2 linked regions of the Cyanobium sp. PCC 7001 genome follow. The protein of the gene in region 1 interacts with the protein of each later gene in a pairwise test. Links are inferred from orthologs where the notes say so. Each region holds a gene or a part of one and is shown in the gene's direction. Other genes may lie near its edges. The genes, in order: ruvA and ruvC.

The links.
Region 2: the proteins of ruvA (region 1) and ruvC interact in binary tests that used the Escherichia coli proteins (3 or more experiments, as listed by UniProt). The link is inferred for Cyanobium sp. PCC 7001 from one-to-one orthologs.

The regions. Positions count from the first base shown.
Region 1 is NZ_DS990556.1:653,653-659,653, forward strand. Bases 1,304-4,235 are described here. They hold ruvA (Holliday junction branch migration protein RuvA), read left to right. Parts: upstream 1,304-2,413; coding sequence 2,414-3,058; downstream 3,059-4,235. Other genes in these bases: CPCC7001_RS03185 (DMT family transporter), read left to right, coding at 1,304-1,931; CPCC7001_RS03190 (hypothetical protein), read right to left, coding at 1,903-2,328; rpsO (30S ribosomal protein S15), read left to right, coding at 3,217-3,486; CPCC7001_RS03205 (PAM68 family protein), read left to right, coding at 3,496-3,900; CPCC7001_RS03210 (DNA polymerase III subunit alpha), read right to left, coding at 3,956-4,235. Outside these bases: dnaG (DNA primase), read right to left, coding at 1-962; more of CPCC7001_RS03185, read left to right, coding at 993-1,303; more of CPCC7001_RS03210, read right to left, coding at 4,236-6,001. UniProt on the Escherichia coli protein: The RuvA-RuvB-RuvC complex processes Holliday junction (HJ) DNA during genetic recombination and DNA repair.
Region 2 is NZ_DS990556.1:1,172,708-1,178,478, forward strand. What follows is about bases 1,997-4,698. They hold ruvC (crossover junction endodeoxyribonuclease RuvC), read left to right. Parts: upstream 1,997-2,957; coding sequence 2,958-3,440; downstream 3,441-4,698. Other genes in these bases: bchI (magnesium chelatase ATPase subunit I), read left to right, coding at 1,997-2,941; CPCC7001_RS05745 (5-formyltetrahydrofolate cyclo-ligase), read left to right, coding at 3,440-4,072; CPCC7001_RS05750 (hypothetical protein), read left to right, coding at 4,169-4,336; CPCC7001_RS05755 (hypothetical protein), read left to right, coding at 4,363-4,698. Also shown: CPCC7001_RS05725 (serine hydrolase), read left to right, coding at 1-423; CPCC7001_RS05730 (DUF3370 domain-containing protein), read left to right, coding at 420-1,856; more of bchI, read left to right, coding at 1,853-1,996; more of CPCC7001_RS05755, read left to right, coding at 4,699-4,878; CPCC7001_RS05760 (SufE family protein), read left to right, coding at 4,879-5,313; CPCC7001_RS05765 (homoserine dehydrogenase), read left to right, coding at 5,348-5,771.

The DNA.
Region 1 (6,001 bases):
AGGATCAGCCGCCGGCTCTCACAGCAGCGGCACAGCTGGGTGATCTGCTGGCTGCTCAGGGCCGTGCCGAGGGACGCCACCGCGTTGGTGATGCCGGCGGCATGCAGGGCGATCACATCGAAGTAGCCCTCCACCACCACGGCCCGGTCATCGCGGCGGATGGCGCTGGCGGCCCGGTCGAGCCCGAAGAGGTGCTTCCCCTTCTCGAACACCTCGGTTTCCGGCGAGTTGAGGTATTTGGGCTCGCCGCCGTCCAGGCTGCGGCCACCGAAGCCGATCACCCGCCCCTGACGGTCCTTGATCGGCACCATGACGCGGCCGCGAAAGCGGTCGTAATAGCCCTGGCTCCCCTCGCCGCCCTGCCCCTTGCGCGGCACCGCCAGGCCCGCCTCCACCAGCCACTCCGGCCCGATGCCCTCCACCTGTCCCAGGTGATTCAGGAGGCCGTCCCACCGGTCCGGTGCGAAGCCGAGCTCGAAGGCCTCGATGGTGCCCTCCCCGAGCTTGCGCTGCTCGCGCAGGTAGGCCAGGGCCCCCGCACCCTCGGGGGCGCGCAGCTGGCTGCGGAACCAGCCCGAGGCCAGGCTCAGCACCCGGTGCAGCTGATCGCGGCGCGAGAGCTGCCGGCGCAGGCGCTCCTGCTGGGGGCCGTCGAGGGTCTCGATCGGCAGCTGGTACTTGCGCGCCAGCTCCAGCACCACATCGCTGAAGCTCTGGCGCTGCAGCTCCATCAGGAACTTGATGGCGTTGCCGCCAGCGCCGCAGGAGAAGCAGTAATAGAACTGCTTGGCCGGTGACACCGTCATCGACGGCGACGTGTCGTCGTGGAAGGGGCAGATGCCGACGAATTCCCGCCCCTTCTTCTTGAGCACCACGTGCTCGCCCACCACATCCACGATGTCGGCGCGCTCCTTCACGGCCTCGATCGTGCGGGGGTGGAGGCGCGGCAGGCTCAAGGGCATGGCCCCGGTTGGACTCCGATTCTGCCCGCCATGGCCAGCACCGTGCCGCTGCCCTGGCTGCCACCATGGCCGCCATCGGCGGGGTCGGCCCGGATGACGCGGGGCACCCCCCTGGCTCCCACACTCCAGATGGTGGCAAGCGCCCTGGCCTTCAGCGTCATGGGGGTGTGTGTGAAGCAGCTGGAGGGCCGCATCCCCGCCGCCGAGGTGGTGCTGGCCAGGGCCCTGGTGAGCGTGGTGCTGAGCTGGGGGCTGCTGCGCCGGGCCGGCGTGGATCCCTGGGGCCAGCGGCGCGCTCTGCTGCTGTGGCGCGGCGTCATCGGCACCCTGGCCCTGTTCTGCGTGTATGCGGCGCTGATGGCCCTGCCGCTGGCATCCGCCACGGTGCTCCAGTACCTCTACCCCACCTTCACGGCCCTGCTGGCCTGGCTGGCGCTCGGTGAGCCCATCGGCCGGCGCGTGCTGCTGGCCATGGCCGTGGGCTGGGCCGGTGTGCTGCTGGTGGCCCAGCCGGCTCCGCTGTTCGACGGCGCAACGCCCCTGCAGCCGCTGCCGGTGCTGATCGCCGTGGCGGGGGCCCTGGCCACCGCCCTGGCCTACGTGAGCGTGCGCAGCCTCGGCCGCACGGAGCACCCGCTGGTGATCGTGTTCTACTTCCCACTGGTGGCCGTGCCCCTGAGCCTGCCGCTGGTGGTGCTGAATCCGGTGCTGCCCACCCCCACCGACGTGGTGTGGCTCGCTGGGGTGGGGGTGTTCACCCAGCTCGGGCAGGTCAGCCTCACGCGCGGCCTCACCGCCCTGCCGGCCGCCCGGGCCACGGCGCTCAGCTACGTGCAGGTGCTGTTCGCCGGGCTTTGGGGCTGGCTGCTGTTCGCCGAGGGCCTCGACGGCTGGACCATTCTCGGCGCGCTGCTGGTGCTGCTGGCCACCCTGATCAGCCTCAGCGCACGAGGGGCAACGGGTCGGTGATCCAGAGCTGGGTGTCGCCGTCGAGGGCACCGCTGGGCCGGGCCAGCCGCCAGCTCTCGCCCCGCTCGCCCCGCTGCAGGTACAGCTCGAAGGGGGTGTCCACCCGGATCGGATCGTCGGGCAGGCGCCAGTCGAAGCTGCCGGTGAGGTGCAGCCCCTTCGCCTCACCGATCCGCACCGTGTCCTGACGGGTCACCCGCACCCGGCTCACCTCGGGCACGCCCTCGGGCTGCAGGCGCAGGGCCTGGGCGATGGCGCCCTGGGTGAGCTGGATCTGGAGCGTGAGGGCTTCGAGCAGCACGCTGCGGGGCGGCTGGGCGGCCCCGCCACACCCCCCGATGGGGAGCAGCAGCGCCAGCGCCAGTCCCAGCGCCGGCAGACGCCGGGGCAGCCACATCCGGCAGGCGTTGGCAAGGCGCTGAGCCCAAGACTGGGCAAGGGTCCGCAGGGCGGGCAGCATGGTTTCGGTTTCACTGCCTCCAATGATCGGCTGGCTGCAAGGCGACATCGCCGATCCCTGGCAGCACGACAAGCGCTGCGGGCTCCTGCTCCTCTGCCGCGGCGTGGGCTACGAGGTGCAGGTGAGCCAACGGGACTGGCGGCGGCTGCCCCCGCCGGGCTCACCGCTCGCGCTGCACATCCACCAGAGCATCCGAGAGGACGCCTGGACCCTCTACGGCTTCACGGCGCGGCAGGAGCGGGACCTGTTCCGCGACCTGGTGGCGGTCAGCGGCGTGGGTCCCCAGATGGCCATGGGGCTGCTGGGTGCCCTCGAGATGGAGGAGCTGGTGCAGGCCATCGTCCAGCCGGATCTGCGGCGGCTCTGCCAGGCCCCGGGGGTGGGCAAGCGCACGGCGGAACGGCTGGCGGTGGAACTGCGGGTGCGGCTGCAGGAGCGCTACCTGGGCGCGGTGGAGACTGCGGCCGAGGCTGATCCCGAGCAGCTTCCGGGTCTGGCCGACGGCAGCCGCGATGACATCTGCGGCACGCTGGTGTCCCTCGGCTTCGCCGACCTGGAGATCCACCGGGCCCTGCGCGCCGTGGCCTCCCAGGGCCTCACGGCGGAGGCCTCCACCGAGGACTGGATCCGCGACTGCCTGCGCTGGCTGTCCCGGCCGGCCGCATGAGTGGCGAAAGCCCTGGCAGGGGGACTCTGAGCGGTAAAGTGTCGGTTTGCACCGCAGAAGCCGGGGCAAGGCTGTCAGCACCGGGGTGCGATTCCCCGCCACGACGCCATGCCTGCCACCCCAGGCCGCAGGCCCAGGCTCCGCCACCTTCCATCTCCATGCCGCTCACCACCGACAAGAAGCAGGAACTGATCAACAGCCACCAGACCCATGGCACCGACACCGGTTCCGTCGAGGTGCAGGTGGCGATGTTGAGTGAGCGCATCACCCAGCTCACGGGCCATCTGCAGCAGAACAAGCACGACTTTTCCTCCCGCCAGGGGCTGCTGAAGATGATTGGCCGCCGCAAGCGCCTGCTGGGCTACCTCAAGAGCATCAGCCAGGACCGCTACAGCGCCCTGATCGCCAAGCTCGGCATCCGCGGCTGAGGTGCCGCCATGCCCGGCAAGGGTCTCGCTCCCCGTTCCTCCAAGACCCCCAGGGCTCCGCGCCCGGCCGGCTCCCGGGCTGCAGGCAAGCCCAGCCAGCAGGGCATTCCTGACGCTGTGGCCAACCGCATGGCCCGCCGTGTCGCCGTGGCCACAGGCATCCCCACCCTGATGGGCATGGGGGTGTTCGTGGCCAGCTACGTCCTGGTGAGCCGGCAGATCGCCGACATCTCACCGGGTGTCACCCTGGCCGCGTCCGGCGCCTGCTTTCTCCTCGGCCTGGTGGGGTTGAGCTACGGCGTGCTCTCCGCCAGCTGGGAAGAGAGGCCCGGCAGCCTGATGGGCGGTGAGCAGCTGGGCCTCAACATCTCCAGGCTGCGGGAGTCGCTCCGAGCCAGGCGCTCCGGACGCTGATCCCGGCCTCTGCTGCTGCCGCTGCCGCTGTTCGGGCCTGCTGACCAGCAGCCACTCAGGCCGCCATCAGCGGGGCACTGATCCGGGCACGGAAATCCGCCGCTGCCAGGGTGTCGAGGGCCGCTGCGGCATCGGCCACGCAGAACTGCGGACCGAGCCGCACGAAGCGGGTCTCCTGCCGTTGCTGCACCAGCGCCACCACAGGCACCCGCAACCCCACGTCATCCAGGGGAGGACGATGGCGCTGCAGGCATTCCCGCAGGCGATGCTGAATGGCGATGTCGGCGGCCTGTTCCGCCTCCAGCTCCACCATCAGCAGCTGCAGATCGTCGATGGAGCGGCAGTCATCCACGATCAGCTGCACCCGGTCGTCCCGGCGATCCACGGAGCCCCACACCAGCAGGCGGGCATCCACCATCAGGTGGTCGGCCAGGCGGGCGTAGGCGCGGGGAAAGACCACCGCCTCGCAGCTGCCGGTGAGATCCTCCAGCTGCAGCACCGCCATGCGATCGCCCTTGCGCGTGGTCACCTGGCGCAGTTCCGGCACCATCGCCACGGCGCTCACCTTGGCCTTGTCCGGCTGTTCCTCCAGGGTGGCGAGGGCCACCGGCGACAGCAGCCGCACCGGACGCCCCAGCTGCTTGAGGGGGTGATCCGAGAGGTAGAACCCCACCAGCTCCTTCTCCAGCCGCAGTTTCTCGGTGGGGGGATAGTCGTTCACCGGGGCCGCCTTGGGGGCCGTGCTCAGATCGCCGCCGCCGGCACCGCCAGCGCTGGCCGGCTCCGCGGCCGAACTCGAGGCCATCAGGTCGAACAGGTTGCCCTGGCCGCTGGCGCGGTCGCGGGCGCGGGAGCTGGCCCAGTCCAGGATCAGATCCAAGTCGGCCATCAGCTGAGCGCGGTTGCCGCTGGGCTCGAGGGCATCGAGGGCTCCGGAATGGATCAGGGCCTCGAGGGCCCGGCGGTTCAGCTGCTGGCCGGGGATGCGATCGCAGAGATCCGCCAGGGAGCGGAACGGTCCATCCTCCTGGCGCACCTCGATCAGCTGGCGGATGGCCCCGTCGCCGAGATTGCGCACGGCGGAGAGCCCGAAGAGGATGCGATCGCCGACGGGGGTGAAATCAATGCCCGATGCGTTCACATCGGGAGGCATCACTTCGATACCCATGGCATTGCAGTTGGCGATGTAGCGCTGCACCTTGTCCGACGCTCCGGCATTCACCGTGAGCAGCGCCGCCATGTAGGCCACGGGGTAGTGGGCCTTGAGGTAGGCGGTCTGGAAGGTCACGGCGCCATAGGCCGTGGAGTGGCTCTTGTTGAAACAGTATTCGGCGAACAGCACCATCTGCTCGAACAGGGCCTCGGCCACCTTCGTGTCCACCCCCCGCCGGGTGGCTCCCTCCACGAAGATGGTCTGGTGCTTTTCCATCTCGCTCTTTTTCTTCTTGCCCATGGCCCGCCGCAGCAGATCGGCTTCGCCCAGGGAGTAGCCCGCCAGATCCTGGGCGATCTTCATGATCTGCTCCTGGTACACCATGATCCCGTAGGTTTCATTCAGGATCGGCTGGAGTTTGTCGTGGGCGAAATCAATCGCCTCACGGCCATGCTTGCGGTTGATGAACTTGGGGATCAGCCCCGCATCCAATGGCCCCGGACGGTAGAGGGCCAGAATCGAGGAAATGTCCTCCAGGCATGACGGCTTGAGATCCCGCACGATCTGCCGCATGCCGCTGGATTCCAGCTGGAAGATGCCTTCCAGATCCCCCCGGGCCAGCAGTCCGTACGTGGCCGCATCGTCGAGGGGAAGTTTGTCCGGGTCGACGGTTTCACCGGTGCTCTGCTGCACCAGATCGAGGGTTTTATCGATCATGGTGAGGTTCTTGAGGCCCAGGAAATCCATCTTCAAAAGGCCCATCGACTCCACGTCCTCCATGAAGTACTGGGTGATCACCTGGCCGTCGTTGTTGCGCTGAAGCGGCACGAGCTCATCAAGGGGGTCGGCCGCGATCACCACACCGGCGGCATGAACGCCGAAGGTTTTGTTGGTGCCCTCGATCCGCATGGCCATGTCTACCCAGCGGCGCACATCGGGATCCTTTTC
Region 2 (5,771 bases), 520 kb from region 1 along the record:
ACGGTGATCAACAACTGGCTGCCGGATCTCGAGGGCACCAACACCACCAGCGCCCGCGACCTGGCCAAGTCGATCGCCCTGGTGGACACCGGCGAGACACTGAGTCCGCGGGCTCGGGATCTGTTTCGCGAGATCATGGGCACCTCCCGCACCAACACCCTGATCCCGCTCGGACTGCTTCAGGGCCTGGGCAAGGACGCCGCAGACCCGGACAGCGAACTGCTGAGCTTCGGCGTCACCGTGTACAACAAGACCGGCGACATCGGCATCGCCTACTCCGACGCCGCCCTGATCCATCTCCCCACCGGCCAGCGGGCCGTGGCCGCCTTCATGGTGAAGGGGCCGTTCAACGACCCGCGCTCCGCCGAGCTGATCCGCTCGATGGCCGCCGAAACCGCCAAAACCCTCGTGGGCCGCCGATGATCTCCCCGCTCCGTCTCCTGCTCTCCACGGCCACCGGCGTGGTCGCCGCCACGGGCCTGGTGCTGCCCACGGGGGCGGCACCAGCGGCGGCCCCGGCGGCTCCGGCTCCGGCGCCCCCCATGCTCCGCTCCCAGACGGTGGCCCCCCTCCCCGGCGGCCTGGACACCGTGCTGGTGGTGAACGACAACAATCCGGAGCTGATCACGGGGCCGGGGATCCTGCTCTCCACCTTCCCCGGCCGGGGCCGCGGCGTGCCCGAGGCCCATCTGGATGTGCCCCTCAGCGGCAGCTTCGATCTGTTCAGCCACCACGTGTATGCCGGCAAGCCGGACACCCTCGACTCCACCCTGTGGCTGGCGGTGGTGGCCCAGCCGCGGGGGCCGAAGCCGGTGACCCTGCGCCTGCTCGGAGGCTCCACCGCCCTGTCGCAGTCGCTCGATCCGGCCATGGCGGGCGCCCCGTTCCTGCCCCTGCCGCCCCTGCTGGAGGAAACCACCACCCCGGCCTACGCCGGACCGGGCAGCCGGGTGGCGGGCGAACTGCTGGCCCGCCGGCGCAGCCCTGAACTGGCGCGCGAATGGACCCTCGCCCCGGACCAGCCGAGCACCCTGGTGGTGCTGCCCTTGCCGGTGCGGGGGCTCGATCCCCTGCTGAACGGCCGCAACCTGCAGATGCGCCTGCTCAGCAGCGGTCCGGTGAGCCTGGCCACCCTGGCCGCCTTCGGACCCAACGATGCCCCGCCCCCGGCCGACACCTGGGCCCGCCTGCTGGACGGAGGGCTCAGTCCGAAGGAGCACACGCCCACGCCGCGGGGGGCCAGCGGCCGGATCATCTACTCCAGGGTCAGCGGCGTGCAGGTGGGCAGCGTCTGGAGGGGCACGATCACCGCCCCGGACAAGGCCTGGCTGCCGGCCAGCGCCGCGCCGATCTCCTGGCCGATCGCCTCGCTCGAGCGCGGCACCCTGGGCACCGGCCAGGTGCAGACCGCCGAACTGAAGGCCTTCTATCCCGGCACCGCCTGGGCCGCCCACGGCAACTACGGGGTCGAGTATGACCTCACCATCCCGCTGCGCAACACCGGCACCACTCCCGTGCAGCTGCAGCTTGCCCTGGAGTCGCCCATCAAGGGCGATCAGCCCCAGGGCGGACTGCGCTTCAACACCACCCCCGCCAAGGCCGTGATGTTCCGGGGGCCGGTGGAGGTGAGCGGCCTGGATGGCCCCGGCGGACGGACCAGCGGCCGCCGCCGCTTCCATCTGGTGCAGCGGGCCGGCGATCCAGGGCCGGCCCTGGGCACCGTGAGCCTGGCGCCGGGCGCCCACCGCAGCCTGCGGGTGCGGCTCATCTACCCGGCCGACGCCACCCCGCCCCAGGTGCTCAGCCTGTTGCCTGTGAAACAATCCCCTCCGACCCCAGCCAGCCGCCAACCGTGACGCAAGCCCGCAAGCGCCGGGTCTTCCCCTTCACCGCGATCGTGGGGCAGGAGGAGATGAAGCTGGCCCTGCTGCTGAATGTCATCGATCCCCGCATCGGCGGGGTGATGATCATGGGCGACCGGGGCACGGGCAAGAGCACCACGATCCGCGCCCTGGCCGATCTTCTTCCCGAGATCCCCGTGGTCGCGGGCGATCCCTACAACAGCTCCCCCGACGATCCGGATCTGCAGAGCGCCGAGGTGCGCCAGCGGGCCGAGCAGGGGGAACAGCTGCCGGTGGAGCAGCGCCAGGTGCCGATGGTGGACCTGCCCCTGGGCGCCACCGAAGACCGCCTCTGCGGCACCATCGACATCGAGAAGGCCCTCAGCGAGGGGGTGCGCGCCTTCGAGCCCGGTCTGCTGGCCAAGGCCAACCGCGGCCTGCTCTACGTGGATGAGGTGAACCTGCTGGACGACCACCTGGTGGACGTGCTGCTGGATTCGGCCGCCTCGGGCTGGAACACGGTGGAGCGGGAGGGCGTGAGCGTGCGGCACCCGGCCCGTTTCGTGCTGATCGGCTCGGGCAACCCCGAAGAGGGGGAGCTGCGGCCCCAGCTGCTGGATCGCTTCGGCATGAGCGTGGAGGTGCGCACCGTGCGCGATCCCGAACTGCGGGTGCAGGTGGTGGACCAGCGCACCGCCTTCGACAACGATCCCGACGGCTTCAACGCCGCGGTGCAGACCACACAGGACACCCTGCAGGCCCGGGTGGTGGAGGCCCAGAACCGCCTGCCCCAGGTGCAGATCGACGACGACCTGCGCATCCGCATCTCCGCCGTGTGCGGTGAGCTCGACGTGGACGGCCTGCGCGGCGACATCGTGACCAACCGGGCCGCCCGCGCCCTGGCCGCCTTCGAGGGCCGCACCGAGGTGACCGAAGACGACGTGGCCCGGGTGGCCGCCTGCTGCCTGCGCCACCGCCTGCGCAAGGATCCCCTGGAACAGATCGACTCCGGCGAGCGGGTGGTGAAGGTGTTCTGCAAGGTGTTCGACCGCCCCGACGCCAGCGACCGGAGCCAGTTCGAACTGGCCCTGGTGGCCTAGGGACGGGCCCGGCCCGGTGCGCATCCTCGGCATCGATCCGGGCCTGGCCCGGGTGGGTTACGGCGTGATCGAGGTGCAGGAGCAGCCGGGAGCCACGGCCCAGCCCCAGCAACTGCTCGACTGCGGCATCCTCCGCACCGATGCCGGCCGCAGCGAGGGAGAGCGGATGGTGGAGATCGCCGCCGACCTGCGGGTGCTGCTGCGGCGCTGGCAGCCCCAGCTGGCGGTGGTGGAGAAGTTCTTCTTCTACCGCTCCAGCACCACCATCGCCGTGGTGCAGGCACGGGGCGTGGTGATCATGACCCTGGCCCGCTTCCAGGTGCCGGTGATGGAGCTGCCGCCGATGCAGATCAAGCAGGCCCTCACCGGCAACGGCCATGCCGAGAAGGCCGAAGTGCTCGAGGCCGTGATGCGGGAGCTGGCGCTCGAAGCCCCTCCACGACCGGACGATGCCGCCGATGCCCTCGCAGCCGCCCTCACGGGCTGGTTCCAGCGGTGATGCCCCATCCCGAGTCCCCGTCTGCCTCTGCGGCCCGGAAGCGTCAGCTGCGGCGGCAGTTCCGTGAACGGCGCCGCAGCCTGCTGCCGGCCTGCGCCGGGGCACTCGCGGAGGTGCTGGCCGCCCAGGTGCCCGCTCTGCTGGCGGCGGCAGCGCCACGCGATCCCACCCAGCCAGCAGAGAGCGGCTGGCTGGGCCTGTACTGGCCCCTGCCGGGCGAGCCCGATCTGCGGCCGGTGCTGCAGGGGTCAGCAGCCTGCCGCGGCCGTCTGGCCCTGCCGGCGATCGCAGCCGGCCGCCTGCACTATCGCCCCTGGCAACCGGGCACCGAGCTGCAGGCCGATGCCTGTGGCATTCCAGCTCCCCCGGCCGCCGCCGGCGATCTGGCCGCCTCCGACCTGCGGCTGATCCTGGTGCCGGCGCTGGCCGTCGACCGGCGCGGCATCCGCCTCGGCTATGGCGGTGGCTGGTACGACCGGCTGCGCAGCGACCCCGACTGGCGACGGGTGGAGGCCCTGGCGGTGCTGCCCCAGGGCTGCGTGGTCGATCGGCTGCCGCAGGAGCCCTGGGACATCCCGATGGATGGGTGGATCAGCGAGGCAGGCCTCACCCGGCTGTGTCGCGAACCTTGACAAAGCCGCAACAGGACTGGGACTGGCCATGAACCTCTGCGAAGATCGCCCCATTGCTCATTTCGCCCCGTGACGATGACCGCCGGATCCCTGTCCATGGCGAGCTCCTCGCCAGCCGGGGCGCCCAGCGCCGCCGAGCGGGTTCTGGCCTCGGAGCTGGCGGGTCGCAGCGACAGCCACGACGCCCTGTCGATGATGGTCACCTCCATGCTGCGGATGGTGCAGGCCGGCAAAACGCGCGAGAGTCGCTGGAAAGACTCCTGAGCCCTGTCCTGAATCCCCGGCGAACCATGGTCCTGCCCTCGCTTCTCTCCGCCCGGGGCCTGAGCCCTCTGGTCGCGGCCGCTGCCCTTGGTTTCACCGTGGCTGGGCCGTCGCCGGTGTGGGGCCACGCCATCGAGAGCAGTCTCGAGAGGATCACGGCCCTCAACGACGAGCTGATGCTGGAGAGCCGCTTCAGCAACGGCGAACCCGCCGATGACGCCGTGGTGCGGCTGCTTCCCCCAGGCGGAGAGCCGATCGAGGTGGGCCGCACCGATGCCAGCGGCCGCATCCGTTTCAGCCTGCCCAGCCCGGCCGCCAAGGACTGGGAGGTGCAGGTGGACCGCGGGCCCGGCCACCGCGACTATCTGGAGCTGAACGAAACCGGCAGCGCCGCCCCCAGCCTGGGCCTGCGCCCGGCAGCGCCGGTGCGGACAGCGATCAGCAACCCTGGGCTGGTGAACGATCCCTGGGTCCTCCTGGCGGGCCTCACCCTCATCGGCGGGGGCGCAGCAGGCATGCTGGCGCTGCGTCGCCGTTTCTGAATGGCCGAGCCCAAACCGGGGGCCACGGGCAGCCCCGCCCTGGACAGCATCGTGGCGCGCCTGGCCGGCACCTCCGATCCCAGGCGCCGGTACGAATACGTGCTGTGGCTGGCCAAGAAGCTCGAACCCCTGCCGGAGGAATTCCGCACCGACACCTTCAAGGTGAAGGGGTGCGTGTCCCAGGTGTACGTGGTGGGCGAGCTGCAGGATGGCCACCTGCACTGGCGGGGCGACTCGGACGCCGCCATCACCAAGGGCCTGCTGGCCCTGCTGATCGAGGGTCTGGAGGGCCTCACCCCCGAACAGGCCGCGGCCATCGATCCCGCCTTCATCGCCGCCACCGGGCTGCAGGGCAGCCTCACGCCGTCGCGGGCCAACGGCTTCCTCAACATCATGGCGATGATGCAGGCCCAGGCCAGAGCCCTGGCGGCCTGATTTCTAGGATCCTGCCATTGCGGGGCACCACAGCATGACCATCGGCATCGGCCTGCTCGGACTGGGCACAGTGGGCGCCGGTGTGGCGAGCATTCTGGCCAGCCCTGAAGGCCGCCATCCCCTGGTGGCCGCCCTGCGGCTCCAGCGGGTGGCGGTGCGGGATCTGACCCGCTCCCGGCCGCTGGCGCCGCCGGCCGAGCTGCTCACCACCGATCCCGAGGCGGTGGTCGATGACCCGGCCGTGGACATTGTGGTGGAGGTGATGGGCGGCCTCGAGCCAGCCCGCACCCTGATCCTGCGGGCGATCGCCGCGGGCAAGCCCGTGGTCACGGCCAACAAGGCCGTGATCGCCCGCCATGGCGAGGAGATCGCCGCCGCAGCCGCCGCACAGGGGGTCTACGTGCTGATCGAGGCCGCCGTGGGCGGCGGCATCCCGATCATCGAGCCGCTGAAGCAGT